2 regions of the Agrobacterium sp. 16-2014-1-2a genome follow, and region 1 is predicted to be linked to the other one. Evidence: predicted binding sites of a transcription regulator. Region 1 holds the regulator's gene; the other holds the start of a gene.
The links. The regulator HrcA, encoded in region 1, represses chaperone genes, less so after heat shock. The targets are predictions, from matches to a motif close to GTTAGCACTCNCNNNNNGNGAGTGCTAAC.
Positions count from the first base shown of each region.

Region 2: a site for HrcA is predicted at 4,288-4,316, ahead of groES (co-chaperone GroES). Genes of this name have one in related genera too.

Region 1 is NZ_JBNWBX010000001.1:1,514,969-1,530,344, reverse strand. It holds gene mutM (bifunctional DNA-formamidopyrimidine glycosylase/DNA-(apurinic or apyrimidinic site) lyase) at 1-242, shown strand, start outside; gene ACQZ45_RS07620 (enoyl-CoA hydratase) at 274-1,047, shown strand; gene rpsT (30S ribosomal protein S20) at 1,242-1,508, shown strand; gene dnaA (chromosomal replication initiator protein DnaA) at 2,381-3,844, shown strand; gene hemW (radical SAM family heme chaperone HemW) at 3,918-5,117, opposite strand; gene rdgB (RdgB/HAM1 family non-canonical purine NTP pyrophosphatase) at 5,123-5,767, opposite strand; gene rph (ribonuclease PH) at 5,785-6,501, opposite strand; gene hrcA (heat-inducible transcriptional repressor HrcA) at 6,638-7,729, shown strand; gene grpE (nucleotide exchange factor GrpE) at 7,843-8,478, shown strand; gene ptsN (PTS IIA-like nitrogen regulatory protein PtsN) at 8,608-9,069, opposite strand; gene hpf (ribosome hibernation-promoting factor, HPF/YfiA family) at 9,152-9,733, opposite strand; gene rpoN (RNA polymerase factor sigma-54) at 9,968-11,518, opposite strand; gene lptB (LPS export ABC transporter ATP-binding protein) at 11,672-12,481, opposite strand; gene ACQZ45_RS07560 (LptA/OstA family protein) at 12,491-13,057, opposite strand; gene lptC (LPS export ABC transporter periplasmic protein LptC) at 13,071-13,736, opposite strand; gene sppA (signal peptide peptidase SppA) at 13,986-14,939, shown strand; gene ACQZ45_RS07545 (integration host factor subunit beta) at 14,942-15,268, shown strand; gene ACQZ45_RS07540 (LapA family protein) at 15,334-15,376, shown strand, end outside.
Region 2 is NZ_JBNWBX010000001.1:1,188,339-1,203,714, reverse strand. It holds gene hisG (ATP phosphoribosyltransferase) at 1-278, shown strand, start outside; gene ACQZ45_RS06075 (DoxX family protein) at 342-788, opposite strand; gene ACQZ45_RS06070 (hypothetical protein) at 1,051-1,485, opposite strand; gene groL (chaperonin GroEL) at 2,225-3,859, opposite strand; gene groES (co-chaperone GroES) at 3,934-4,230, opposite strand; gene ACQZ45_RS06055 (TIGR01459 family HAD-type hydrolase) at 4,600-5,448, shown strand; gene ACQZ45_RS06050 (bifunctional riboflavin kinase/FAD synthetase) at 5,492-6,472, shown strand; gene ileS (isoleucine--tRNA ligase) at 6,741-9,644, shown strand; gene ACQZ45_RS06040 (hypothetical protein) at 9,850-10,503, shown strand; gene ACQZ45_RS06035 (nucleoside deaminase) at 10,556-11,014, opposite strand; gene ACQZ45_RS06030 (pseudouridine synthase) at 11,086-13,062, shown strand; gene rsmD (16S rRNA (guanine(966)-N(2))-methyltransferase RsmD) at 13,043-13,600, shown strand; gene ACQZ45_RS06020 (patatin-like phospholipase family protein) at 13,790-14,716, shown strand; gene ACQZ45_RS06015 (monovalent cation:proton antiporter-2 (CPA2) family protein) at 14,759-15,376, opposite strand, start outside.

The sequences.
Region 1 (15,376 bases):
AGCCGCAGCTCATCAATCTCACGGAGAAGATCCGGGACGTGATCGCGGACGCAATCGCCGCTGGCGGCTCTTCCCTGCGCGACCATATACAGACGGACGGAACGCTCGGTTATTTCCAGCATTCCTTTTCAGTCTACGATCAGGAAGGCCAGCCTTGCCGTACACCCGGCTGCGGGGGTACGGTTGAAAGGATAGTGCAGGCCGGTCGTTCGACCTTTTATTGCGCGGCCTGCCAGAAGTAGCTGAGGCGGAATAATGGCGAGGGAGACTGCCGTGGATTATGAAACGATACTGGTCGAGAAACGCGACGAGGTGGGCGTCATCACGCTCAACCGGCCCAAGGCGCTCAACGCCCTCAATTCGGTGCTTCTGAAGGAGCTGCGGCACATTCTCTCCTCGTTCTCTGCTGACGATTCCATCGGCGCGATCATTATAACGGGGTCGGAAAAGGCATTTGCCGCTGGCGCGGACATCAAGGAAATGCAGGGGCTGGATTTTGTCGATGCCTATGTCGGCGACTTTCTCGGCGGCTGGGACGAGGTCGCATCGACCCGCAAGCCGGTCATTGCCGCAGTCTCCGGCTTTGCGCTGGGCGGCGGGTGTGAACTGGCAATGATGTGCGATTTCATCATCGCTTCGGACACGGCGAAATTCGGCCAGCCGGAAATCACGCTTGGCGTCATTCCCGGCATGGGCGGCTCACAACGGCTGACGCGGGCGGTGGGCAAGGCGAAGACCATGGATCTGGTTCTGACCGGCCGCATGATGGATGCAGCCGAGGCAGAGCGCGCCGGCCTCGTTTCGCGGATCGTCCCCGCGGCGAATCTCATGGATGAGGCGGTGGATGCCGCCACTCGCATCGCCTCGCTGTCTCGCGCTTCCGTCCTCATGGCCAAGGAAAGCGTCAATCGCTCCTTCGAGGTTCCACTTTCGGAAGGGCTGAGATATGAAAGGCGATCCTTTCAGTCGCTCTTTGCAACAGCGGATCAGAAGGAGGGCATGGCGGCCTTCGTTGAAAAGCGCAAACCCGCTTTCCGGAATCGCTAAGGATTCGGAATATCGGCGTTTTCCGCCATTTGCGCGTTGACGGGCGTACGCTTTAGCGGTATATGCCCGCCCACGGTTAAGGAAAGCCATCCGGCTTGTCCGAAATTACTCCCGCATTCTTGGGTTAAGTGAGGTCTTCGAACGACCCGATCCTCTGGTTGCGGAATTTGGTTTGAATTCGAAGAGAGGCATACATGGCCAATACAACTTCGGCGAAAAAGGCGACCCGCAAGATCGCTCGCCGTACCGCAGTCAACAAGGCTCGCCGTTCGCGCGTTCGCGGCTTCATCCGCAAGGTCGAGGAAGCGATCGCTTCGGGCGATCTGGCAGTAGCCACCGAAGCTCTGAAGGCAGCTCAGCCTGAGATCCAGCGCGCAGCGACGCGTGGCGTTCTGCATGGCAACACGGCATCCCGTAAGGTGTCGCGTCTTGCCCAGCGCGTTAAGGCTCTTTCCGCCTAATCCGGCTAATCACAATTAACTATTCAAAAAGCCTGGTCTTTTGACCGGGCTTTTTGTGATTCTAACCCTACGTTAATCATTCCTGCCGTAACGTGACAAACGCGTGTCAGATGAGCGACAAGAAAAACTGAATAAAAACAATGGATTGCCGGAGGTCTCCCGAAAAATGGGAAGCTTTCTCTACGGAAGTCGCAGCCAGTTTTGAGTCAAGAAGATTTTTATTTTTTTGCCAAAACGGGCTATCGAAAAATGCCAAAATTGAATCTCATTGATTCATAAGCGATTCTGCTTCGGACCTTGCCGGTGATGCAAAACGACCATTGCGAGTCAATGGTCGATCTGAGTTTTTGCAGAAAAAACGCCATTGATCTCTCCCCACGATCCTGCCTAAATGCATTTCAACAAGGGGTGCGGATCTCAGTCCACAGATTATCTCGATGATCGTATCGACGATATTCACCTTCTTGCTGGCGGGCCTTTCGAGGTCCGTTTTCTCAGGTCATTGAGCTTTTTGTGCCGTTTCGGTCTCGGAACGGGCTGGAGCTTTTTGTCCTTAAGAATGCGCCTTACAGTTGTAGCGAAAGGAGCGTTTTTAGCGTGTCGCAGGCCTCTCCATGAAGGGGAGGGAAATGGGATAACCGGCTCGCAAACAAGTAGTAGTCTTTGACGCTCTTTCGAGGGGAGTGCTGGAGGCGGGAAATAATACGAGGGGGATCTCTGGCGATCGTTTTTTTGATCGTCAGGCTATGATTGGCAATTTGAAAGGCGGCAATATGCAATTGAATTTGGCGATGGGTGCGGTGGCCGATGGGGACCGCGCACCACAGGCTCGTGATGCAGCTTGCTCAGAAGCGGCAGGGGATAAATCGGCAATGAAGCACGATGCGCTGTTTGAACGTTTTAGCGCGCGGCTGAAGGCACAGGTTGGTCCCGAGGTCTATGCAAGCTGGTTTGCACGGCTCAAACTCCACACCGTTTCGAAAAGCGTCGTCCGTTTTACCGTTCCGACGACCTTTCTGAAGTCCTGGATCAACAACCGTTATATGGATCTGATCACCAGTCTCGTCCAAAGCGAGGATCCGGACGTGCTGAAGGTGGAAATTCTTGTCCGCTCCGCCAGCCGCCCGGCCCGCCCCGCGCAGGTCGAGGAACGGGTGCAGCCCGTTCAGGACATGGGCGCTGTTGCGCGCAACAAGTCCTTCATTCCGTCGCAGCCCGCGACAGCACCTTCTGCACAGCCTGCGGCGGCGCAGGCGACGCTGCGGCAGGGTAGCTCCGGGCCGCTGTTCGGTTCGCCGCTCGATACACGTTTCACCTTTGACACTTTTGTCGAGGGCTCGTCCAACCGCGTCGCGCTTGCGGCGGCAAAGACGATCGCTGAAGCGGGTGCCGGTGCTGTGCGCTTCAATCCGCTGTTCATTCATGCGGGTGTCGGGCTTGGCAAGACACACCTTCTGCAGGCAATTGCCAATGCCGCCATCGACAGTCCGCGCAACCCGCGTGTGGTCTATCTGACGGCCGAATATTTTATGTGGCGTTTTGCGACCGCGATCCGCGACAATGATGCGCTGACGCTGAAGGACACCCTGCGAAATATCGACCTTCTTGTCATCGACGACATGCAGTTCCTGCAGGGCAAGATGATCCAGCACGAATTCTGCCACCTGTTGAACATGCTGCTCGACAGCGCCAAGCAGGTAGTCGTGGCCGCTGACCGCGCGCCGTGGGAGCTGGAATCGCTTGATCCGCGTGTCCGTTCGCGCCTTCAGGGTGGCATGGCTATCGAGATCGAAGGTCCCGATTACGACATGCGCTACGAAATGCTCAACCGTCGCATGGGTTCTGCGCGTCAGGACGATCCGTCTTTCGAGATTTCGGACGAAATACTGACCCATGTGGCCAAAAGCGTGACGGCGAGCGGACGCGAGCTTGAAGGCGCCTTCAACCAGCTGATGTTCCGGCGCTCTTTCGAGCCGAACCTCTCGGTTGACCGTGTCGATGAGCTGCTGTCGCACCTCGTCGGCAGTGGGGAGGCCAAGCGCGTCCGTATCGAGGATATTCAGCGCATCGTCGCCAGGCATTATAATGTGTCGCGGCAGGAGCTGGTTTCCAACCGTCGCACCCGCGTCATCGTCAAGCCGCGCCAGATCGCCATGTATCTGGCCAAGATGCTGACACCACGCTCATTTCCCGAGATCGGTCGCCGTTTCGGCGGTCGCGACCACACCACGGTTCTTCACGCGGTGCGCAAGATCGAGGATCTGATTTCCGGCGACACCAAGCTCGGCCACGAGGTTGAGCTGCTGAAGCGCCTGATCAACGAAAACAACGCATGAAAAAGCGGCCTTCGGGCCGCTTTTTTATTGGTTTCTCGGTTGTTCATTGGCTCAGGACCAGGCAGGCTGCCGGTCAGCAGGCGAGATCGGCGACCACGGCATCCAGAATAAGCATGCCGGAAGGGGTGCAGCGCAGGCGGGAATTGCCGATTCGTTCCACGAAGCCGTGTTGCAGCAGGAATTCCTCTTTCTCAGGGTCGAGCTCGCGGCCGGAGAGATCGCTCCAGCGAGCAAGATCAATGCCTTCGCGCAGGCGAAGGCCCATCAGCAGCAATTCGTCTGCCTGTTCGTCGACGCCGAGAAGCTCCTGATCGACCATGCCGTGGCCTTCACGCTCTACGGTCTCGAGCCAGGTTTCGGGATGGCGCTCGGTGACGGTGGCGAGCTTGGAGGCGCCATTGGTCAGGCGTCCATGCGCACCGGGTCCAATACCGGCATAATCGCCATAACGCCAGTAGGTCAGGTTATGGCGGCTTTCCGCACCGGGGCGGGCGTGATTGGAAACCTCGTACGCCGGCATGCCGTAACGCTCGGTGATTTCCTGCGTCGCTTCATAAAGCACCGCCGAATGCTCGCCATCCGGTACGATCAGCTTGCCAGCCTTGTGCAGCCCGTAGAACGGCGTGCCTTCCTCGATAGTGAGCTGATAGAGCGACAGATGGTCGACGGCGTAGGAGACGGCTTCCTTCAGCTCAGCGTCCCATTCGGCCACAGTCTGGTTCGGGCGGGCGTAAATCAGATCGAAGGACATGCGCGGAAAAATCTCCCGCGCCAGACGGATGGCTTTAAGCGCATCGGCAACATCATGCAGACGGCCAAGGAACTTCAGGTCCCGGTCGTTCAGCGCCTGGACGCCGAGCGAGACGCGATTGACGCCGGCTGCCCGGTAACCGCGAAACCGCTCCGCCTCGACGCTTGAAGGATTAGCCTCCATGGTGATCTCGATACCATCAGGCACATGCCAGAAGCGCGAAACGCCATCAAGAAGCGCGCCTACGGTCTGCGGGTCCATCAGCGAAGGTGTGCCGCCGCCCATGAAAATGCTGGTAACGACACGCGGACCGCTGAGCGCCCGCATCTTTGCCATTTCGCTGAGGAACGCCGCAGTGAACCGTTCCTGATCCACCGGGCGGTGGCGGACATGGCTGTTGAAATCGCAATAGGGGCATTTGGCCGCACAGAAGGGCCAGTGCAGATAGATCCCGAAACCGGGATCGCCCGTATCCGGCAGAAGCGACGCGCCGGGGGCAGAAAGTTGGTGCTCCCCGGTCATCGGGTTCATGCCTCCAGACAGGTTTCGACGAATTTTTTGAACGCGCGGGCACGGTGGGAGAGCGCAAACGCATCGCCGTGCTTCCAGCCGTGTTTTTCGTCTGCGGTCATTTCACCGAATGTGGTGTCGTAACCTTCAGGTTTGAAGATCGGGTCATAGCCGAAACCGCTCGTTCCGCGCGGGGGCCACGCCACCGTGCCTTCCACCTCACCGCGAAAATATTCGACATGCCCGTCCGGCCAGGCAAGGCACAGCACGCTGACGAATCGGCCCGTGCGGTCTTCCGGCTTCGTTGCACCGCGTTCGGCAAGCGCATCCTCGACCTTCTGCATGGCCATGGCGAAGTCGCGCGTACCGTCAGCCGTTTCCGCCCAATTGGCGGTGTAAACGCCCGGCGCGCCATCCAGCGCATCGATGACCAGACCGGAATCGTCAGACAGAGCCGGCAGGCCGGATGCCTTCGCAGACGCAAGCGCCTTGATGGCAGCATTTTCCTCAAAGGTGGTGCCTGTCTCGTCCGGCTCCACGAAGTTCAGCTCCGCAGCCGATTTGGCTGAAAAGCCGAAAGGCCCGATCAGGTCGGCGATTTCGGCGATCTTGCCCTTGTTGTGGCTGGCGACGACGATCGTTCTGGTATCGAGCTTGCGCATGACGTTTTCCTGTCGGCTCAGGCGATTGCCTGTTTCTGAAGGGCGACCAGTTCGCTGCATCCGGCCTTTGCAAGACCGAGCAGCGTCAGGAATTCCTCTTCGGAGAAGGGGGCACCTTCCGCGGTTCCCTGCACCTCGACGATGCCGCCGGAGCCGGTGATGACGAAATTCGCATCGGTCTCGGCGGAGGAATCCTCGAGATAATCGAGATCGATGACCGGCTGTTTTGCAAAGATGCCGCAGGAGATCGCGGCGATATGGTCTTTCAGGACCTTCTCGACCTTGATCATGTTGCGGGTTTCCATCCACTTCAGGCAATCATGCAAGGCGATCCATGCGCCGGTGATGGAAGCCGTGCGCGTGCCGCCATCGGCCTGAATGACGTCGCAGTCGATGCTGATCTGGCGCTCGCCAAGCGCCTGCAGGTCGACCACTGCGCGCAGCGAGCGGCCGATAAGGCGCTGGATTTCCTGCGTGCGTCCGCCCTGCTTGCCGGCCGAGGCCTCGCGCTTCATCCGCTCATGGGTGGAACGCGGCAGCATGCCGTATTCGGCGGTGACCCAGCCCTTGCCGCTGTTGCGCAGCCACGGCGGCGTCTTTTCCTCAAGGCTTGCGGTGACGAGCACATGCGTATCACCGAATTTGACCAGACAGGAACCTTCGGCATGTTTCGAGAAATTGCGCTCGAAGGAAACCTTGCGCATCTGATCGGTTTTTCTGCCTGAAGGCCGCATATGATCCACTCTCCATGTTGGTTCCTGCCTTCTAAGGCGCGCCCCGGGGTTTTGCAAAGCCAATTTCCATTTTGCCGCAGCGGTGCAACGCATTATATTGGTACGGACAGAGTTTTGACGATAAAGAACGGATGATATGGGCTTTTCCGCACCGCTTTCAAAAGATCAGGCATCGTTGCTGGATGAACGGTCGCGGGAGATTTTCCGGCGCATCGTCGAAGGCTATCTCGACACCGGCGAACCCTTGGGGTCGCGCAGCCTGTCGCGGCTGTTGCCGATGTCGCTTTCACCGGCCTCCGTTCGCAACGTCATGAGCGATCTCGAGGAACTGGGTCTCATCTATTCGCCGCATATCAGCGCCGGTCGCCTGCCCACCCAGACGGGGCTGCGCTTCTTCGTGGACGCATTCATGCAGGTGGGCGATCTGCCCGCCGATGAGCGAGCCAGTATCGACCGCCAGATCGGTCCAGTCGCCGGCCACGAGCAATCGCTGGAAGGGTTGCTGACGGAGGCAAGCCGCATGCTTTCAGGCATGTCGCGCGGTGCCGGCCTGGTGCTGACGGCCAAGAGCGACGTCATTCTCAAGCACGTTGAATTCATCCGGCTGGAGCCGACCAAGGCGCTTGCCGTGCTGGTAGGGGACCACAATCAGGTCGAAAACCGTATCATCGAATTGCCGGTCGGCATTTCGTCATCGCAATTGACAGAGGCGGCAAATTTCATCAATGCCCATCTTTCCGGGCAGACGCTGCAGGAACTGCGGGGCCAGTTTCAGACGCAGCGTGCCGAATTGCAGTCGGAACTCGGCACGCTCGCGCAGGACCTCATCGAACGGGGTCTCGCCATATGGGCGGGCGACAATGAAGAGGGCAAGCTCGGCCGCCTCATCGTCCGCGGACGCTCCAACCTGCTGGAAGGTCTGGCCGGTGAGGAAGATATCGATCGTGTGCGCCTGCTGTTCGACGATCTGGAACGTAAAGAAAATCTGATCGAGATCCTCAACCTTGCAGAAAGTGGCTCAGGCGTCAGGATTTTCATCGGCTCGGAAAACAAGCTCTTCTCGCTGTCAGGCTCGTCACTGATCGTGGCACCTTATCGGGATGAGGAAAATCGCGTTGTGGGTGCCGTCGGCGTCATCGGTCCCACGAGGCTAAATTACGCCCGTATCGTGCCTATGGTGGACTACACCGCACAAATTATGGCCCGCCTTTCCCGAAAGCAGAGATAGGACAAGCCCGCAAGGTTAGAGAATGCGGCAAGCTTTTCGCCGCAAGCCTTGATTTTTGCCCTTCAAACCTCGATATCGGGCGCAACCAACAATATTCAAATCTGGAGAACGTCATGACCGACGATACGAAAAAGCCCGGACCTGACGCGGACGTCGCCGAAGAGTTTGTCGAACCCGCATTTACAGGGGAAGAGACGGCGGAAGCTGCCGAGCCCGATCCGATCGAACTGCTCAGGGCCGAAAATGCCGATCTGCGCGACAAGTTCCTGCGTCTTGCAGCAGAAATGGACAATCTTCGTCGCCGCACCGAGCGCGAAGTCAAGGATGCGAAGGCCTATTCTCTCGCCGCTTTCGCGCGCGACATGCTTGCCGTTTCCGACAATCTTCGCCGCGCTCTTGAAGCCATTCCGGACGAACTCAAGACCAATGGCGAAGCCGGTCTCAACGGCCTGATCGAAGGTGTCGAGATGACGGAGCGCTCGATGCTCTCGACGCTGGAGCGACATGGCGTCAAAAAGATCGATGCGGAAGGCCAGAAATTCGATCCGAATTTCCACCAGGCGATGTTCGAAATTCCGAACACGGCAGTTCCGAACAACACGGTACTGCAGGTGGTTCAGGCCGGTTTCACCATCGGTGACCGGGTGCTGCGCCCCGCCATGGTTGGCGTCTCAAAGGGTGGCCCGAAGGTGGAGACCGCCGCAGCGCCCGAGCCGGGCACCGCCTCCGTCAACGAGAAGGATGCGTGAGGCATTCCCTCATCTAAAGCGCGTCCGGATATAAAACCGGGACGCGCTTTTGTTTGAAATGCTCCAATAAAAAACGCGCCTCAAGGGCGCGTTTTTTTGTCCATGGAAAGGACCGTCGACAGCCTTTGATCAGGCAGCGGTCGCCTGCTCCTGATTGAGGAAGGCGTAGATTGCCGTGTCGGAATCGGTGGCACGCAGCTTGGCCACCAGCTCGGGGTCGCGTAAAGCACGGGCAATTCTCGACAGCGCCTTCAGATGATCCGCGCCGGCGCCTTCGGGTGCAAGCAGCAGGAAAACCAGATCGACCGGCTGGTCATCCAGCGCCTCGAAATCAACAGGTGTTTCAAGACGTGCGAAGACGCCGGTGATCTGATGGATGCTGCTCAGCTTGCCATGCGGAATGGCAATGCCGTGCCCCACACCGGTGGAGCCGAGTTTCTCACGCTGGAGGATGACGTCGAAAACTTCCCGTTCCGAGACTCCGGTAATTCTGGCTGCCTTTGCGGCCAGCTCCTGAAGCAATTGCTTTTTGGAATTCACCTTGAGGGCGGGAATAATCGCATCTTGTTGCAGCAAATCTGCCAACGCCATTCTCTTTTTCCTTCATGCCATCGAGACGATGCAGGAGGCAGATACGCTTTCGCGCTCTGCCTCCCATGTCTTGTCAGACTGTTCAGCTCTTGATCGTTTCCGCGTCGATCCAGCCAATATTGCCGTCATGTCGTCGGTAGACGATGTTGAGATATTCCTTGCCGGGGCTGCGGAACAGCAGAACCGGTTCGTCCGTCATGTCGAGCGCCATCACGGCGCTGGCGACGGACATCGTCTTTATCTGTTTCGAACTTTCCGCAACGATCGTGGGTGCGTAGTCTTCCGGAACCTCGTGGTCCTCATCGGGGACAGCATCCATTACCGTATAGGCGATTTCCGACATCGCGCCGTTCGCCGCGGAACCATTGTGGTGATGGTCCTTCAGCTTCCGTTTGTAGCGACGCAGGCGCTTCTCGATACGCTCGGCGGCGGCATCGAAACTCGCTTGCGGATCATTTGCCTGACCCGCCGCATGCAATACAACGCCCGTATCGAGATGCAGTTTGCAATCGGCTGCAAAACGCGATCCGGACTTCTCTACGGTCACTTGGCCTGAATACCCCCCATCGAAGTATTTGGTAACTGCCAGACCTATATTGTCCTCAATCCGCTGCCGGAAAGATTCGCCGATCTCCATATGTTTACCAGATACACGCACACTCATGGAAAATTTCCTTTTTGTAGTGATTTGCGAGTACCAGCTTACGTCAAGCCGCGCGCGCATCCAAGCGTTTCGAAGGCCTTTAAAAGCCCCCATTCGAATTTTACGCCCATGGACGGTGGAGATGAATCCGTTACAAATGACCTTGCTTACGTGTGCGGCGGGCTTCTAGCCCTTGCCGTAGCAAGAGTCAATGGTGCGGCTGGAAAGCCCTGAAAACGTGACCAGCGCCACCGCTCAGAACGCCGACAGTCTGGCCAGGGCCTTCTTCTCGCGCCGTCTCTGAACGGAGGATGGGATGTTCATCGCCTCGCGATATTTGGCCACGGTGCGGCGGGCAAGATCGATACCACTCTTTTTCAGATTATCGACGATATCGTCATCGGAAAGCACTGCGTCGGCGGCCTCCTGCGCGATCATCGCCTTGATGCGGTGACGCACCGCTTCTGCAGAATGGCTGTCACCGCCTTCCACCGAACTGATGGAAACACTGAAGAAATATTTCAGCTCGAACAGGCCGCGCGGCGTCAGCATATATTTTTTCGACGTCACCCGGCTGACCGTGGATTCGTGCATCTTGATGGCGTCGGCCACCGTCTTGAGGTTCAGCGGGCGCAGGTGGTCCACGCCATTGACGAGAAAGGCGTCCTGCTGGCGCACGATTTCGGTCGCCACCTTCATGATCGTTCTGGCGCGCTGGTCGAGGCTGCGGGTCAGCCAATGGGCCGTCTGCATGCATTCGGAAAGGAAATCCTGATCCTCTCCCTCACGCGACTTGTGCCTTGAAACCTCTGCGAAATAGGTCTGGTTGATGAGCACGCGCGGCAGGGTCTCGGGGTTGATTTCCACAAGCCAGCCGCCGGCAGAGGAGGGGCGAATGATGATATCAGGAACGATTGTCTCGGAAACGGTCGAATCGTAACCAGCGCCCGGACGCGGATTGAGCGTGCGGATTTCCGCCAGCATGTCGAGAAGGTCTTCCTCATCCACGCCGCAGAGTTTTTTTAGAGAAGCGAAATCCCGTTTCGCCAGAAGCTCCAGATTGTCGATAAAAGCCCGCATTGCCGGATCAAGCCTGTCCTTCTGGGCAAGCTGGATCGCCAGACATTCGCTCAGCGAGCGGGAAAACACGCCGGGAGGATCAAAGCCCTGAAGCGTCTCCAGAATGCGCTCCACTGCCGAAGGCGCCGCCCCCAGCCGTTCAGCGACGTCTTCGACGGCATCTACGGCGATATATCCGGTCTCGTCGAGCTGGCCGATCAGCGCATCGGCAATCATCCTGTCTTCCACAGAGGATATGGCGAGAGGCAATTGCTGATTGAGATGGTCGCTGAGGGTCTGTTTCGCGGCAACGAAGTCGTCGAGATCGTAACTCTCGCCTGACTCCTGCCCGGGCATGGATTTCCACTGCCCCGCCAGTTCGGGTGCGTCGGGCTTTCTGGGTTCGGTATCGTCAGGAAAGACATTTTCGAAGCTGGTGTCGAGCTGTTCGCCGAGATTTGCCGCGCGATCGCCGTACCAGTCGTCGCTGTCGGCCGTTACCGGCGCGGACTTGTCGGACCCTTCGCTGTCGGCATCGCCGAAATTCTCCGCATCAGCAGGGGTATCGTTGCTCAAATCGCCGTCGTTTGCCGCAATTTCAAGCAAAGGATTGCGCTCCACCTCCTGCGCGATGAACTGCGTCAGTTCGAAATGCGTCATCTGAAGCAGCTGGATGGACTGCATCAGTTGCGGTGTCATCACGAGAGACTGGTTTTGACGCAGCAAAAGGCTGGCAGATAATGCCATGGCGGACGCGAAACTCCCCTTACAGCTTCTTCGTCGCCACAAATTTCATAAATTTTGCGCAGGCAACGAAACTTGGCCCAAAAATTGCTTTTTTATTATGTTTGGTCAAGCGTCACTGCGGGGCGCGATGAAGAATCTTTCGCGCCCGGGAGCTTAAAGGCTAAAATTATTGCCGAGATAGAGCCGGCGCACATCCGGATTGTTGACGATATCGTCCGCACGGCCATGGGTCAGAACCTCACCGGCATGGATGATATAGGCGCGGTCAATGAGGCCGAGCGTTTCGCGGACATTGTGGTCGGTGATGAGAACGCCGATCCCGCGCGCGGTCAAATGTCTGACAAGGTTCTGAATGTCGCTGACGGAGATCGGATCGACGCCGGCAAAAGGTTCGTCCAGAAGCATGAAGGTCGGATCGGTCGCCAGAGCACGGGCGATTTCCAGACGGCGACGTTCGCCGCCCGACAGGGCGACAGCGGGCGATTTGCGCAGCTGCGCAATGTGGAACTCTTCCAGCAACTCATCGAGCTTGCGGCTGCGCTTGGCGCTGTCAGGTTCGTGCACTTCCAGCACGGCGCGGATGTTTTCCTCGACTGTCAGTCCACGGAAAATGGAGGCTTCCTGCGGCAGGTAGCCGACACCGAGGCGGGCACGCCTGTACATCGGCATGGTGGTGACGTCGTTGCCGTTGATGGCGATCTTGCCGCTATCGACGGGTACGAGGCCCGTGATCATGTAGAAACAGGTGGTTTTGCCCGCGCCGTTCGGGCCAAGCAGCCCCACGGCTTCACCACGGCGCACGACCAGCGAGACGCCGTTGACGACGCGCCGTGTATTATAGGTCTTCGTCAGACCATGCGCGATCAGGGTGCCGTCATAGCGAGCCTTGTCGGCCTGCGACGCAGCGTCCACAGGTCGGTCGCGCCCACCGCCAAATATTTTTGAGATCGAGGCTATCTTCACGAGGTGAGACTACTGTTTCTTCTGCTGCGATTTCGGATCGAGCATTATCCGGACAGGGCCGCCGCAGCTTTCAAGCTTTGCCTGCCCCGAATTCATCAGAACAGTGAGCTTGCAGCCGGTGAACACATTCGCGCCCTCGGACAGCACAACCTGCTTGCCGGTCAGAATGAAGGTCTGCGCCGCCATGTCGAATTCGCCGTGATCGGCCGTGGCCTTCTGCGTCTCGGACGTCAGGTAGACGTTATTGTCGACGAAGATTTTTTCGATGTTGGCGTCACCGCTGGTGAGCGAGGAACCTTCACCCTTGTAATTGACCGTCATCTTGCCGGCCTGAAGGGTGGTGGTGCCCTGCACAACTTTCACGTTACCGGTGAAATAGGCCTTGCGCTCTTGGTCCCGAATTTCGAGCTGATCGCTTTCGATAGCGATCGGCTGGTCGCCGGAGAGCTTGACGCCTGTCATGTTGCTGGTGGTGTTCTGAGCGAAAGCCACGGTTGCAAGACAGGAAAAAGCAAAAGCTGCGGCTGTAACGCCTGCGGATTTGCCAAGGGAAACGGGACGGGAAATTTGCATCATCTGGACCGGGCTCTCACTTGCCTTCATTCTTGATATTGGATGCAGCGATACGTGCGCGTACCTGCCCCGAAAATGTAATAGTCTTGCCATTATCCGCGATATCAATCGATTGCGCAACAATGGCGCCGTCGTTTGTTTTGATCGAAACTGGCTCTTTGCTGCTCATTTTTCCAGCCTTCAGATCGACATCCGCAGATTGGAACTTCGCTTGTATGCCATTGCTGAGATTGATGTCAAAAGGGGCGGTCATCTTCAGCGTGTTGGTGGCCCGGTCGAAAATGCCTTCCTTGGCGATCACCTGGGCGACGCTGTCGTTCACAGGCACCGCGGCCAGAACCCTTTCGAGCGTCATGAGGTTGGGGTTGGCGATATCCTGCAACGCACGGTCTGCGTTCATCGAGTAGTCGATCCCCTTCTCGTTGCGGCCCGCAACGGCCGGCTTTTCCATCACGATCTTGCCGTCTTCGATCCTTGCGCTTTCAAGCGAAACCTCTTCGGGCGCCCAGGTGCGAATGAGCGAAACGGCGACGAAGGCAAACGAGATGATCGCCGCACCGAGCGGCAGAATGATTTTCAGCCGCTTCACGCGCGCGGAATGCCTCAGCGCGCGCTCGTAAGCGCCGTTCTGGTCATTGGGCAGCGGAAACGCTGGCGCGGGTTGGCGGAGTCTTTCGAGCATAAGAGTGGGTCCGGAAAACTTCCTGGGCGCCACTTTGGCGCGCAACTGAAGCTTATATGTTTATCTTGATGTCTTTGGCATGAGTGCTGTGTCCTGCCAATATGGTTTTTGTCTGGAAAGGTGCAAGGGAAATGCGAATTTAATCGTAATTCTGGTTTCCTTATTGTTTCCTTGCGGCTTCGCGCTAGAAGAACCATATGGCCATGACGCTTACATTACGCTTCAAATGCCGGAAGGCAGGGGTTTTCGATGGATAATATGGCGATAGCGGATCGCAGACGATTGCGCCGCAAGCTGACTTTCTGGCGGATTGCCGCTGTTTTTCTGTTTGTCGCCGGCATTTTCGGCCTCTACCGGTTTCTATGGGCCACCCCGCAGCAAAGCGAGAGACCCCATATTGCCCGTGTCCAGATCTCCGGGCTGATCCAGGACAATACCGAACTTCTGGAGCGGCTGGACAAGATTGCCAAGAGCGACAATGTCAAAGGGCTGATCGTGTCGATTTCATCGCCCGGTGGCACCACCTATGGCGGCGAGCGCATCTTCAAGGCCATTCGCGGCGTTGCGGAAAAGAAGCCGGTGGTGTCCGATGTCCGCACGCTTGCCGCCTCCGCTGGATATATGATCGCATCTGCAGGTGACGTCATCGTCGCTGGCGAAACCTCGATCACCGGCTCGATCGGCGTGATCTTTCAATATCCCCAGATCGGCCAGCTGATGGATAAGCTCGGCGTCTCGCTGCAGGAAATAAAGTCCTCTCCGATGAAGGCGGAGCCTTCGCCGTTCCATGAGGCGCCCGAAGAGGCGAAGACGATGATCCGTTCCATGGTGATGGACAGCTACGGCTGGTTCGTCGATCTTGTGGCCGATCGCCGCAAATTGCCGCGCGAGGATGTGTTGAAACTGGCGGACGGATCGATTTTCACGGGCAGACAGGCGCTCGCCAACAAGCTGGTCGACACGCTTGGCGGCGAAAAGGAAATTCGCGGCTATTTCGAAACGCGCGGTGTTGCCAAGGATCTGCCGATCGTGGAATGGCGCGCACCGTCTTCCAGTTCGCCTTTTTCGCTTTTCAGTGTTGCGCAAATAGCGAAGCTTCTGGGATATGACGATTTAATCCCGTTTGCGGGCTCCGGTCAGCTCGGTGCGGACAAGTTGTTTCTTGACGGTCTTGTTTCCGTTTGGCAGGTTGAGCCGCATTAAAAATCCAATTCTTTCAGGGGGCAACCGTGATCAAGTCTGAACTGGTGCAGATCGTTGCTGCGCGTAACCCGCACCTTTATCACCGTGACGTGGAAAATATCGTCAATGCGGTGCTGGATGAAATCACCGATGCCTTGGCAGCGGGAAATCGCGTCGAGCTTCGTGGTTTCGGCGCATTTTCGGTGAAGAACCGTCCTTCGCGATCCGGTCGGAACCCGCGCACGGGTGAATCGGTTTTCGTTGAGGAAAAATGGGTGCCTTTCTTCAAGACGGGCAAGGAACTGCGTGAGCGCCTGAACCCCGGTATGGGTGACGAAGAGGACGATTGATCGTTCTCACCCGCCGCGCCGGAAACGGAGCCGAGGGAATTCACGCCGCGATGGAGTAATGTCGGATGTCGAAAAAAATCATCAACCTCATCATCCTGCTTCCGCTGG
Region 2 (15,376 bases), 330 kb from region 1:
GGCTGACGCAGCAGTTCTTTTCGCGCCAGCATGGCATTCAGCTTTACCGTATTGTCGAAAGCCTTGGCGCCACCGAAGGTGCGCCGGCGGCAGGGCAGGCGGATATCATCGTTGATATCACCTCCACCGGCTCGACGCTGAAAGCTAACCACCTGAAAATCCTCTCCGACGGCATCATCGTCCGCTCGGAAGCCTGTTTCGTGCGCGCCCGCAAGCCGGAGCACGAAGGTGATCCGGCGGTTCAGGAGATCGCGGCGCGAATAAAAGCGGCTGTCTGAAAGCACAAAAGAAAAAAGCCGCCGGATCGCTCCGGCGGCTTTTTTCTTGGTCAGCCTATGGGTTCAGGCGCGGGCGGCAACGAAGCCGCGCTTTGCGTCGACGGAGTAGGCGCCTGCACCGAAGGTTGCGAGCAGGATATAGGCGCCGGCAAGGGTGATGTTCTTCATCAGCATGATGCCGTTCAGCGTGTTGATCCAGCCGAGAGCAGGCTCAGGCCAGCCGGGAACGGCAACGGTGCCGCTGTGGAATACGAGGCCGGTGAACACGCAGAACGCTGCAAGCGCCCATGCGGCGATCTTCGTCTGGAAACCGGCGAGAATGGCAAGACCGGCAACGAGTTCGAACAGGCCGGCAAGATAGGCAAGCGCGGTTGCGGCAGGCATGCCGGCGCCCGAGATCATGCCGGCAGTGCCAGCCGGATCAGTGAGTTTGCCGAAGCCGGAATAGATGAAGATGAAGGAAAGCAGAATGCGGGCGATGAGAACGAGAGCGTTCTGGCTGCTGGACATGGAGTATCTCCGGTAAGTGATCGGCGTGTCGCCGGTTAAACTGCAAGGTGATGTCTGGAGATATCAATGACCGAAAACCATGCATCTATAAAGATGAACAATAGAAGACAAATTGTCTTCATTTTGTGAACGACCAATAATGTCGTCTAATAACATTGAGCGCGCATCCCCGTTTGAACGGGACCATTCGACTCGATCTATCTATTTGTTTTAAAAAATTTTCCTGACATAAAGCCGCTGCGCAGTTTCTACTGGAAACACGCTAGGCGGCGAAGCGCATATCCTCGAAACGCGGAAACAGGAAGAGCCCCGAAATGCGCCCTTGCTGGCCGATCTCGAAACCCGAGGATTCGCCCATGCAAATAAGCGGCTGCCGCATTGCCGGCAGGGTGAACAGGCCGGTGGAAAAGCAGAAGCGTGAGGGTGCGGCGGAAGCCTGTTCGAAAATTTCGAGCACGCGGTCGTGGTGACCCCGATCATAACACCGGATCAGGCTGAGCAGGCCGCACTCACCCTGCGGCAGCCCATGCATGAAAGATGCATGTTCGCCAAGCTTGATGACGCCGCTCGAAAGATCGCCGCTCCATTCCTCCGAAATAAAGAAATGCGACAGGGTCTGAGTATCCGGCATGGTTGTCGCGGCCGCAGGCAGAGCATCGTTGCGTCTTGATATTTCGAACAAATCGCGCCCCCGCATGAACATCGTACCAGCGCTGCAATCTCAAGCGTCGCTGCCAAGTTGATTTTTCATCGCCATCCGCATTCGAGCGTGCTTGCCAAGCATCGAACCCCTCCAATGCTTGCATCCCGCCGCGGCACCCTCACGGGCGCTGACTTATAGTTTATTTTCTTCTACCCACAACAACCTGTCAGAGAGAAAATCAAAAATAATATGTATTCCTTCATCGTAATCGCGAAATATATGAAAAAAAGACAACTAAATGTCGTGCTTATAAACTGGAGAGGGCGAAAATCCGCCCCATCGGCAATTGTGATTCGCCTCTATCGGCACCCGATTATTGCACGCGCTGCCAAAAACAAGCCGACTAAAGTTATCGCTGTTTCAAAAAGAGACAATATTTTTTAAGCCCGATCCCGGCAAGTGAAGATATCGCGCCAGCTGTCCCAAGGGGCATGGGCGGCAACGAAAAAAGGGTGATCCGAAGACCGCCCTTTCGTATTCAAATGGCAGGACTGATTGGAAGTCCATGCCGCCCGTCTGGCGCGCTTGCGACGCCAGATCACCAAAAGGCATGGGCGGCAGCGAAAAAAGGGCGATCCGAAGACCGCCTTTTCGTATTCAAATGGCAGGACTGATTGGAAGTCCATGCCGCCCGTCTGGCGCGCTTGCGACGCCAGATCACCAAAAGGCATGGGCGCCAACGAAAAAAGGGCGATCCGAAGACCGCCCTTTCGTATTCCAGTGACAGGACTGATTAGAAGTCCATGCCGCCCATGCCGCCGCCAGGCATCTGGGGCATTGCCGATTCCTTCTTAGGAAGTTCGGCGATCATGGCTTCGGTGGTGATCAGCAGCGAAGCAACCGAAGCTGCGTTCTGCAGGGCCGTGCGAACAACCTTGACCGGGTCGACGATGCCGAGCTGGATCAGGTCGCCATATTCGCCGGTCTGGGCGTTGTAGCCGTAGTTGTCTTCGTTCCGGTCGAGGATCTTGCCAACAACGATGGAAGCTTCGTCACCTGCGTTTTCTGCAATCTGGCGAACCAGAGACTGCAGAGCCTTGCGGACGATGTTGATGCCGGCTTCCTGGTCGTCGTTCTCACCCTTGACGGTGATCTTCGTGGAAGAACGCAGCAGGGCAACGCCGCCGCCCGGTACGATGCCTTCCTGAACAGCAGCGCGCGTCGCGTTGAGAGCGTCGTCGATGCGGTCCTTCTTTTCCTTCACTTCAACTTCCGTCGAACCGCCAACGCGGATCACGGCAACGCCGCCAGCGAGCTTGGCAAGACGTTCCTGCAGCTTTTCGCGGTCGTAGTCGGAAGTGGTTTCTTCGATCTGCGCCTTGATCTGGGCAACACGGCCTTCGATGTCGGACTTCTGGCCAGCACCGTCAACGATCGTGGTGTTTTCCTTGGAGATCGAAACCTTCTTCGACTTGCCGAGCATGTCGAGGGTAACGCTTTCGAGCTTGATGCCGAGATCTTCGGAAATGACGGTACCACCGGTCAGGATGGCGATGTCTTCCAGCATGGCCTTGCGGCGGTCGCCGAAGCCAGGAGCCTTGACGGCAGCGATCTTGAGGCCGCCACGCAGCTTGTTGACGACGAGCGTTGCAAGGGCTTCGCCTTCTACGTCTTCAGCGATGATGACGAGCGGCTTGCCGGTCTGAACGACAGCTTCGAGAACAGGCAGCATGGCCTGGAGGTTCGAGAGCTTCTTTTCGTGCAGAAGGATGTATGCGTCTTCGAGGTCCGCAACCATCTTTTCCGGGTTGGTCACGAAGTAAGGCGACAGGTAGCCGCGGTCGAACTGCATGCCTTCGACGACTTCGAGTTCGGTTTCAGCGGTCTTGGCTTCTTCAACGGTGATGACGCCTTCGTTGCCGACGCGCTGCATTGCTTCAGCAATGTCGAGACCGATCTGACGCTCGCCGTTTGCAGAGATCGTGCCGACCTGTGCAACTTCTTCCGAAGTGTTGATCTTCTTGGCCTTAGCCTGAAGGTCCTTGACGACTTCTGCAACGGCCAGATCGATACCGCGCTTGAGGTCCATCGGGTTCATGCCGGCAGCAACTGCCTTTGCACCTTCGCGAACGATGGCCTGGGCCAGAACCGTTGCGGTGGTGGTGCCGTCACCGGCGATGTCGTTGGTCTTGGAGGCAACTTCGCGAACGAGCTGTGCGCCCATGTTCTCGAACTTGTCTTCGAGTTCGATTTCCTTGGCGACAGAAACGCCGTCCTTGGTGATGCGCGGTGCGCCGAAGGACTTGTCGATAACGACGTTACGACCCTTCGGGCCGAGGGTGACCTTCACTGCATCAGCGAGAATGTCGACGCCCTTGAGCATCTTTTCGCGCGCTGTGCGGCCGAATTTGACTTCTTTGGCTGCCATTTTCAAAACTCCTGGTTTCGAATGGCCGGACGGGGTCCGGCTTGAAATTTAAGGAAACGATGGGTGCGGCGAAATCAGCCGATGATACCCATGATGTCGGCTTCCTTCATGATCAGAAGGTCTTCGCCGTCGAGCTTGACTTCGGTGCCCGACCACTTGCCGAACAGGACGCGATCGCCAACCTTGACGTCGAGAGCGACGACCTTGCCGGCCTCATCGCGAGCGCCGGAACCGACGGCGACGATTTCGCCTTCCTGCGGCTTTTCCTTGGCGGTATCGGGAATGATGATGCCGCCCTTGGTCTTTGCTTCGGACTCAACGCGACGAACGACGACGCGATCATGAAGCGGGCGGAAATTGGTGCTTGTCATTGCCTAATCCCTCGATCAAATGACTTCAGGAACCTTTTGAAGGTTCACGTGATGGGTGTTAGCACTCCTCTTGTTGGAGTGCCAGCAAAGCCGAGATAAGGAGGCGTCCCCCCGGAGTCAAGAACGCACTGCCGGAAAAATTTCACGGCCTATGGTTACCAGCGTTCCATGACAGAAAATTTCCACGCTATGACGGGCGAGGACAAATCGCTCTTTTTCAGGCAGCCTTCGTTTTCGGCGTAGAGGGGTTTTATGTTCGGATGGTGGCCGGTGGTCCGGAGGCAGGCCTGGCGCCGCTTTTTTCCTTGCCATCGGCGTCCTGCTTTGCCATGTGACGCACACCCTTTTTTCGCACCCGGAAAGCATATCATGGCCCATCGCATTCTCACCCTCGGCGAAATCACTGATGGGTTCGACGTTGTTCTTTCGGATGTCTGGGGCGTGCTGCATAATGGCGTTAGCGCTTTCCCGGATGCGGCGGTTGCGCTGCACGACGCGCGCAAGGCCGGCAAGACCGTGGTGCTCATCACCAATTCGCCGCGTCCGGCCCCCGGTGTCATCGCCCAGCTTCGCGTTCTCGGCGTGCCGGATGAGGCCTATGACCGCATCATCACATCGGGCGACGTAACCCGCGGCCTGATCGCGGAAGGCCCGAGAAAAGTCTTTCTGCTCGGCCCCGAGCGGGACATGCCGCTGCTGGAAGGTCTCGATGTCGAACGGGTCGGCGAGGCGGAAGCGGAATCCGTCGTCTGCACCGGTTTCTTCGATGACGAGACGGAAACGCCGGAAGATTATACCGAAATGCTGAAAGGCTTCATCGCCCGCAAGGCGCCGATGATCTGTGCCAACCCCGATCTGGTGGTAGAGCGCGGCGAGCGCATCATTCCCTGCGCCGGCGCCATGGCCGCATATTACGAACAGCTTGGCGGCGAAGTCCGTATTGCCGGCAAACCGCACGCGCCGATCTATGAAGCCTGCCTTGCGGCGGCGAAAGAAGTGCGCGGCGATTTCCCGAAGGATCGCGTGCTCGCCATCGGCGATGGCATGCCGACGGATGTGAAGGGCGCAATTGCGAGCGGCCTCAACCTTCTTTATATCAGCGGCGGCATTCACGCCGCCGAATATACGCTGAATGGCCAGACGGACGAGGCGCTTCTGAACGCCTATCTGAAGGGGCAGGGCGCGGCTCCCGGCTGGTGGATGCCCCGCCTTGCCTAGGAAACGTCTGGCGTAAGCCGGCGTAAACAATGGATCGACTGCAATGACCGTCTTTCATCGCAATGAAAAAAAGGAGCCGCTGCCTGAAGGCTTGCGCGGCGGCGTCATCGCGATCGGCAATTTCGATGGTGTGCATCGCGGCCACCGTGCCGTTCTGGACCGTGCGCTGGAACTGGCCGAGGCGCGTGGCGTACCGGCACTGGTGCTGACCTTCGAACCGCATCCCCGTTCCGTCTTCCGCCCCGAAACGCCGGTCTTCCGCCTGACGCCTGCGCCGTTGAAGGCACGTATTCTCGAGGCCATCGGTTTCCGCTCGGTCATCGAATACCCCTTCGACCGCGAGTTTTCGCAGCGCTCGGCGGAAGAGTTCGTCAATTCCATTCTGGTCGACTGGCTGGGCGCCAGCGCCGTCGTCACCGGCTTTGATTTCCATTTCGGCAAGGGCCGCGAAGGTGGCCCGGCATTTCTGATGGCGGCCGGCAAGCGCAACGGCTTCGACGTGACGCTCGTGGATGCCTTTCGCGACGAGGGCGCGGATGTCGTCTCCTCGAGCCGTATCCGCTCGCTTCTGTGCGAAGGAGATGTGGCAGGTGCCGCCGGACAACTCGGGTATCGTTTCACGGTGGAAAGTGAAGTCATCGGCGGCCAGAAGCTGGGGCGAACGCTGGGTTACCCAACGGCCAACATGGCGCTTTCACCCGAAACGGAGCTGAAAGCCGGCATCTATGCCGTGCGGTTCCGCCGCCCCGACGGGGCGATTTACGATGGCGTTGCAAGCTTCGGTTACCGCCCGACGGTCACCGATAACGGTGCGGCCCTTCTGGAAACCTACGTCTTCGATTTTTCCGGTGATCTCTATGGTGAGGTCTGTTCGGTATCCTTCTTCGGGCACCTGCGTGACGAGCTGAAATTTGACGGCTTGGACCCGCTGGTCGCGCAGATCAGGCGGGATGAGGAAGAGGCGCGGGCGATGCTGTCAGGCGTGCGGCCGCTCAGTGAATTGGATGCGAAGATAGCATTTTGAGCGGGCAGATAATCCTGTCCCGGATTGTCGTCGCTTTTCACTTCCTTTTTGCCGGAAAACCGCATAAACAACCGGCCATGTCCCAATACCGGTTGCTGTTTAAAGTTCAGATAGGCCGAATTATTGGCCCGGCCTTCCGCCCGCTCTGAAGAGCCGGAAGGTCCGGGATTTTGGCGCTCGTCATGGCATTTGACATGGCGCTTTCCGTATTTGCCCTCTTTGAAATTGAGACGGCGCGACCGACACGGCGCGCAACAACGGTACAATTATGAGCGACACCGCAGAAAAATTCGACTATTCCTCGACCCTCTATTTGCCGCAGACGGATTTCCCGATGCGTGCCGGCCTGCCGCAGAAAGAACCGGAAACGGTGAAGCGCTGGCAGGAAATGGGCCTGTATAAAAAGCTCCGCGCCTCCGCCGCCGGTCGCGAGAAATTCGTGCTGCATGATGGCCCGCCCTATGCCAACGGCAACATCCACATCGGCCATGCGCTGAACAAGATCCTGAAAGACGTCATCACCCGCTCGTTCCAGATGCGCGGTTTCGACGCCAATTACGTGCCCGGCTGGGATTGCCACGGCCTGCCGATCGAATGGAAGATCGAGGAAGCCTACCGCGCCAAGGGCAAGAACAAGGACGAGGTTCCGGTCAACGAATTCCGCAAGGAGTGCCGCGAGTTCGCTGCTGGCTGGATCAAGGTTCAGTCGGAAGAGTTCAAGCGCCTCGGCATCGAGGGTGACTTCGAAAACCCCTACACAACCATGAACTTCCACGCGGAAGCCCGCATCGCCGGCGAACTGCTGAAGATCGCCAAGAGCGGCCAGCTCTATCGCGGTTCCAAGCCGATCATGTGGTCGGTCGTCGAGCGCACGGCGCTGGCGGAAGCCGAGGTCGAGTATCACGACGTTGAAAGCGACATGATCTGGGTAAAGTTCCCGGTGAAGGACGCTGCGCCAGCTCTTTCCGGCGTCTCTGTCGTCATCTGGACAACCACGCCGTGGACCATCCCCGGCAACCGCGCCATCGCCTTCTCCTCGCGGGTCGAATATGGCCTGTTCGAAGTCGAAAGCGCGCAGAACGATTTCGGTCCGCAGCCGGGTGAAAAGCTGATCTTCGCCAGAAAGCTTGCCGATGAGGCTGCTGCCAAGGCGAAGGTGACCTTCAAGTTCGTGCGCGATGTGAAAGCTGAAGAACTGGCCGCTATCACCTGCGCCCATCCTTTGGCGTCGCTTGGCTACGATTTCCCGGTTCCGCTTCTCGATGGCGACCATGTCACCGACGATGCAGGCACGGGCTTCGTGCACACCGCCCCGAGCCATGGCCGCGAGGACTTTGACGTCTGGACCGCGCATCAGCGTGAGCTGGAAGCGCGCGGCGTTTCGCCGGCCATCCCGTTCCCCGTTGGCGATGACGGTTTCTACACCGAGGACGCACCCGGTTTCGGCCCGTCTGCCGAAGGCGGTGCGGCCCGCGTCATGGATGATAACGGCAAGAAGGGCGATGCCAACGAGCGCGTCATCAAGGCGCTGATCGCGGCCAACAACCTGTTCGCGCGCGGCCGTCTGAAGCACAGCTATCCGCATAGCTGGCGCTCCAAGAAGCCGGTGATCTTCCGCAACACGCCGCAGTGGTTTGTCTATATGGACAAGGAACTGGGCGACGGCACGACGCTGCGCTCGCGTTCGCTTGATGCCATCGACCAGACCCGTTTCGTTCCGGCATCCGGCCAGAACCGCCTGCGCGCCATGATCGAAGGTCGGCCCGACTGGGTTCTGTCGCGCCAGCGCAGCTGGGGCGTGCCGATCGCGGTCTTCGCCGACGAGCAGGGTGAGGTTCTGGTCGACGAGGCTGTCAACGCCCGCATCCTCGAGGCCTTCGAGGCTGAAGGTGCGGATGCCTGGTTCGCCGAAGGCGCCAAGGAACGTTTCCTCGGCAATGACCATGACCACGCCAAATGGCAGCAGGTCATGGACATCCTCGATGTGTGGTTCGATAGCGGCTGCACCCATACCTTCACGCTGGAAGACCGCCCGGACATGAAGTGGCCGGCGGATGTCTATCTCGAAGGCTCGGACCAGCATCGCGGCTGGTTCCATTCGTCGCTGCTGGAAAGCTGCGCGACGCGTGGCCGCGCGCCCTATAACGCCGTCGTCACCCATGGCTTCACCATGGACGAGCAGGGCCGCAAGCAGTCCAAGTCTCTCGGCAACGTTGTTGCACCACAGGACGTGATGAAAGAGTCCGGCGCGGATATCCTGCGCCTGTGGGTCATGACGACCGATTACTGGGAAGACCAGCGTCTGGGCAAGGCCATCATCCAGACCAATATCGACGCGTATCGCAAGCTGCGCAACACCGTGCGCTGGATGCTCGGCACGCTTGCCCACGACAAGGGCGAGGAGATCGCCTATGCCGATCTGCCGGAACTGGAAAAGCTGGTACTGCACCGCCTGTCCGAGCTGGATAAGGTCGTGCGCGACGGGTATGACGCCTTCGACTTCAAGAAGATCGCCCGCGCCCTGATCGATTTCGCAAATGTGGAGCTGTCGGCTTTCTACTTCGACATCCGAAAGGACACGCTTTATTGTGACGCGCCGTCGTCGCTGAAGCGCCGTGCATCGCTGTCGGTCATCGCCAAGCTGTTCGATTGCCTCGTCACATGGCTTGCGCCCATGCTGCCCTTCACTACTGAAGAAGCATGGCTTTCGCGCTATCCGGATGCGGAATCGGTGCATCTCGCCCAGTTCCCGGAAATCCCGGCGGAGTGGAACAACGACGCGCTGGAAGCGAAGTGGGAGAAAATCCGCAAGGTCCGCACGGTCGTCACCGGTGCGCTCGAAGTGGAACGCCGTGAAAAGCGTATCGGCTCCTCGCTTGAGGCCGCGCCCGTCGTGCACATTGCCGACGCCGATCTTCTGGCGGCTCTCTCCGGGCAGGATTTTGCCGAAATCTGCATCACCTCGGCCATTTCGGTGGTCGGCGATGAAGGCCCTGCCGATGGCTTCCGCTTGCCGGAGGTCGCAAAGGTCGTGGTCGAGCAGAAGCTGGCGGAAGGCGCAAAATGCGCACGCTCCTGGCGCATCACCACCGATGTCGGTTCCGATCCGGACTATCCGGAGGTTTCGGCCCGTGATGCGGCGGCACTGCGCGAGCTTGCCGCGCTGGGATGATTTAAAGCTGCTGCGCATCGTTCCTGTCGAAAAATCGATTTCGAGTTTCGGGCCGATGCGCGAGGAAAATGGCCGGATGAATTGCGCTTTAGCTCTTCATCCGGTACACCTGCCTGAAAATGGCCGGATTTGCACGGCAATGCGGGCTACCGCCTGCCGAAAGACGATGTCTGGCGCAATGGGACGGACGGCTGGAAGGGTTTTTATGAAGACGATGAAGGCTTTTGGGCAGGATAACGCGCAGGGTTTGAGCATGTTCCGCACGGTTGCAGGTATCACGGCGATAGGCGTGCTGCTCAGCGCCTGCACGAGCCCGACCTATGGTACGGGCAAGACTGCGGCAGAACAGCTTGTAGACGACCTCGGCAACGCGACTTCGATCACCGGCAACGATCAGGAAAAACGTAACCTGAAATACAGCCCGCGTCCCGGTCTCGTTGTCCCCGCCCAGTCCCGCGCCGAGCAATTGACGACGCCGCAGCAGAACATGGCGAGCCGCGAAAACAACCCGCAATGGGTCGAATCGCCGGAAGAGACCCGTGAACGCCTGCGTGAAGAGGCGGATGCCAATAAGAACAATCCGCATTACCGCTCACCGCTGCTTGCCGGCAACGGCACGGCCGGCCAGATGACCGAAAGCCAGAAATGGGAAGCCTTCCGCAAGGCCAAGGCAGATGCCCAGGGTGGCTCTGTCGTCAACGCCCAGCGCAAGTTCCTGACCGATCCGCCGCAGGAATATCGTAGCGTTCCGCAGGATCAGCTGACTGACCTCGGTGAGCCGGAGCAGAAGAAGGAAAAGCGCCGTAAGAAAGAAGCGGCGATGGCAAACACCGGCAAACCCTGGTGGAACCCCTTCTGATAAAATGAAGGGCTTATGGCCTGCGGGAAAGATTGCATCTCCCGCCGGCTGCTTATTCGTCGAGACGTTTCTCGCGAAAGAATTTCCGCAGAATTTCAGCACTTTCGCTTTCCGCCAGCCCCGAATACACATCAGGCGCGTGGTGGCATGTCGGCTGGCTGAAGAAGCGCACGCCACTATGCACCGCGCCGCCCTTCGGGTCTTCCGCACCGTAATAGAGACGACGGATGCGGGCAAACGAGATCGCCGCCGCGCACATGGTGCAGGGTTCCAGCGTTACATAGAGATCGGCACCGGGCAGGCGTTCCTGTTCCAGCGCCTCGCAGGCCATGCGGATCACGGCGATTTCGGCATGCGCCGTCACATCGTTCAATTCACGGGTGCGATTGCCGGAACGGGCGATGACGCGACCGTCCATAACTAGGACTGCGCCGATCGGAACCTCCTGCCGCTCACCGGCGGCACGGGCTTCCGCCAGCGCCAGTTCCATGAAATGCGTCCTTTCGGCCATTGCGTTTCAATTTCCTCTTAACCCTTGTGCTTGGACCTGATAGGACAGCCCAAACAACAGGCAAACAGCAAATGACTTTTAAAGACAAGCCGAAGCGTGACGGTGGCAAGACTTTTAGCCGCGACAAGAAGCCGAAAGGCCCCGGCAAGCCCGCCGCAGAGCGTGAAAAGAAACCGGTAGAAGCCAAGGCGGCTCCGGTGCAGGAAGCCGTTATGGGCACCAAGCCAGAGCGCATTTCCAAGATCATGGCGCGCGCCGGCGTTGCCTCGCGCCGCGATATCGAGCGCATGATCATGGAAGGCCGCGTGTCGCTGAACGGCGTCAAGCTGGACACTCCGGTGATGAACGCGACTCTTTCCGACAAGATCGAAGTGGATGGCATGCCCATCCGCGGGGCTGAGCGCACGCGCCTGTGGCTTTACCACAAGCCCGCTGGCCTGGTGACGACCAATTCCGACCCGGAAGGCCGCCCGACCGTTTTCGACAATCTGCCGGGTGAATTGCCGCGTGTGCTCTCCATCGGCCGCCTCGACATCAATACCGAAGGCCTGCTGCTGTTGACCAATGATGGCGGTCTCTCGCGCGTGCTGGAACTGCCGACGACCGGCTGGCTGCGCCGCTACCGCGTGCGCGCCCATGGCGAGGTCGATCAGGCAGCGCTCGACAAGCTGAAGGAAGGCATTGCCGTCGACGGCGTGCTTTACGGCGCTATCGACGCGACGCTCGACCGCACCCAGGGCCACAACGTCTGGATCACCATGGGTCTGCGCGAAGGCAAGAACCGCGAGATCAAGAACGTGCTCGGCGCGCTCGGCCTTGAGGTCAACCGCCTGATCCGTATCTCCTACGGCCCGTTCCAGCTTGGCGATCTGCCTGAAGGCAAGGTGCTTGAAGTGCGTGGCCGCATGCTGCGTGACCAGCTTGGTCCGCGCCTCATCGAACAATCCGGCGCCAATTTCGACGCGCCGATCTACGATGCGCCTGTCGCCGACGATGAAGAAGAAAATACGCCCAAGCGCGCGCCCCGGTCCGAATGGGCAAAGAGCGACGCGCCGGAAGGCAAGCCGCGGTTCGACAGGGCTGCCGGCAAACCGGAAGATCGCCGCGAAAAGGCGCTCGGCCGTCTCGACACCAAGCGCGGTGACAAGCCAGCCGGCAAGTTCGGTGGCAAACCTGCCGGGAAATTCGGCGCGAAAACCCGTGGCGAAGAGGATGGCGAAGAACGCCGCCCCGCCCGCCCGCCCGCGGGCACCAGCCGCACGGCCAATGTCTGGATGGCGCCCGGCGCAAAGCCCACCCGTGATGGCAAGGAGCGGAAGTTTTCTGCCCGCGCGGAAGCGGAAAGCCTGTTCAAGAAGCCATCCGCCCAGGCGGAAGCGCGCCGCAACGTCGTCAGGCATGCCGATTCCGAGGGCGAGTGGATCCGTTCGGATTCCCCGCGCGAAGAGGAAGGCGGTCGTGGACGTGGCGACGGCCCGCGCGGTGGAAAGAGCTTTGGAGATCGCGGCGGGAAATCCTTCGGTGACCGCCCGTTCCGTGACAAACCACGTGAAGCGGGAGATCGCCCGCGTGGCGACGGTCCTCGCGGCGAGAAGAGCTTCGGAGATCGCACCGCACGCGGTGGAAAACCGTTTGGCGACCGTCCGTTCCGTGACAAGCCACGTGAGGAGGGTGATCGCCCGCGCAGCGACCGCCCACGCGGCGAGAAGAGCTTCGGAGATCGCACAGCACGTGGTGAGAAACCTTTCGGTGAGCGTCCGTTCCGCGACAAGCCCCGCGAAGACGGTGATCGCCCACGCGGCGACCGGCCTTTCGGTGACAAGCCAAGAGGCGCAAAACCGGGCGGCAAACCCGGTGGCAGGCCCGCATCGGGCAAGCCTTCTTTTGGAAAACCGGGTGAACGTGGCGAACGTTCGGGTTTTTCAGGCAAGGGCAAAGGCCCCGGTGGCGGTAGCGGCCCCGGCGGCGGCAAACCGGGCGGCAAAGGCCCGGGTGGCAAACCTTCTGGTGGCAGGGGAATGACACGTAATGCGGATCGTAGGCGGTGAGTTCCGCGGCCGAAATCTGGCCGCGCCGAAAACAAATTCCATTCGTCCGACAATCGACAGGACACGGGAAAGCCTCTTCAATATTCTAAGCCACGCCTATCCGGAAAGTCTTGACGGTACGCGCGTTCTGGACGTTTTTGCCGGAACGGGCGCGGTCGGGCTGGAGGCGCTTTCGCGTGGCTGTCGTGTGGCGCTCTTCGTCGAAAACGGCGTTGAGGGCAGGGGGCTGTTGTGGGAAAATATCGATGCGCTGGGGTTGCATGGGCGTGCCCGCATCCTGCGGCGTGACGCGACCAAGCTTGGCGGCGTCAACAATATCGAGCCCTTCGATCTCCTTTTCGCCGATCCGCCCTATGGCCAGGGCCACGGGGAGAAGGCATTTGCTGCTGCCCATGCCGGCGGCTGGCTGGCCCCCGGTGCGCTCGCCATTCTGGAAGAGCGCGGCGATGTTGTGGTCAATGTCGAGCCGGTGTTCAAACCGCTCGAAAGCCGCATCTTCGGTGACTCGAAAATGCACTTCTACCGCTACGAGCCCTAGAGCATTTCCAGCAAAAACGGCCCCCGGTTTCCGTGCGGAAATGCCGCAAAACAAAGAGTTAGAGTGTTTTCGCGATTTGAAGAAAAGCGAAAACGCTCTGACGGCAGCACTTTCCCGTCACGTCACGGTCTTGTCTTGTTTGCCGAATAGGCAGAGGCTTTGCCGTGGAAAGGGTCTTGGGTATTTGGCATGGAGCAGGGTGTAAACGACAGCGTCACAATGGTTCACGCCGGGCAAGAGGCAATCGATGCCAGCCGCGAGAGCGGTCATGAGCCGACATTCGGCCTGGCGCTCGGCGGTGGTGGCGCACGCGGCATCTGCCACATCAACGTTATCGAGGCATTCGACGAACTAGGCATTCGCCCGGTCGCGCTTTCCGGCTCCTCCATCGGCTCCATCATCGCAGCAGGCATGGCGGCCGGCATGAGCGGCAAGGAAATCCGCGAATATACGCTTGAACTCATGGGGCGGAAGGGTTCGGTCGCCAACCGTCTCTGGAGCCTTGGCCCCGCATCCATGCGCCATGCGGTCGATGGCTTTCGTCTTGGCCAGTTCAATCTCGAACTCATTCTGCACGCCTTGATGCCGCAGGCCCTGCCGAAGGATTTTTCCGAACTTGCCATTCCCCTGAAAGTGGTGACCACGGATTATTATGCGCAGACCGAAGTGGTGGTGGAAACCGGCGAGATCATTCAGGCGCTGGCGGCTTCTGCGGCTATTCCGGCTCTATTCATGCCGGTGCGCGTCAACGGCCGCATCATGATCGATGGCGGCATCTTCAATCCTGTGCCCTATGAGCATCTGATGGATCAGGCCGATATCATCGTCGGCATCGATGTGGTTGGAGGCCCTGAAGGTGATGGCACCACCATGCCGAACCGGCTGGACAGCCTGTTCGGCGCCAGTCAGCTGATGATGCAGGCGGCCATTGCCCTGAAACTCAGATTGCGCCCGCCGCATATTTTCCTGCGCCCACCGGTGCACCGTTTCGGCGTGCTGGATTTCCTCAAATCGGAAGAAGTTCTGAACGCTTCCGCCGGGATCAAGGATGATCTGAAACGGCAGATCGAAATGCAGGTGGAACTGTTCCATCGCGGGCAGGGCGTGGAGGCTTGAGCGGTACTCCTTGAGTATTCGCTATGGGCGAGCGCGTGCCGCTTAGTGGGTGACTGCTATTTCACCCTCGTCTTCGTCCTCTTCTTCCTCGCGCTTTTCCACCTTGTTCTTCGGCTTCATCAGTGGCTCGGGCTTCACTTCGCGCACCGGCTTGTTGTGCAGCATCTGCCTGCCGGCGGCGAGCCCTTCCACGGCCTGTAGCTGCAATCTCTCCTCGTCGCGCTCGCGTATGTCGTCGGAAATGGCAAGCGCCCTTTCGCCGTCCATGTCCAGCCCTTCCAGAATGCGGCGGCCAAACAGCAGGCCGGATTCCAGCGTCTCGCGGATTTCGTATTCCACGCCCTTTTTCCTGAGATCGAGGGAATGAATGCGGTCATAGGAGCGGGCATAGATGCGCACGCTTGGAAATTCCGACTGGATCATGTCGATGATGCGGTCGGTGACTTCCTTTTTATGGGTGCAGACCGCCACGAGATCGGCGCGCTCTATGCCAGCCGCGATCAACACGTCCTTGCGTGTACCATCGCCAAAAAAGATGCGGAAACCGAAGCGGGAAGCCTGACGTACACGATCGGCCGAACTGTCGATGACAGTCACGTCGCGCCCACCGGCAAGCAGGATTTGCGAGGCGATCTGGCCGAAGCGCGAAAAGCCGATCAT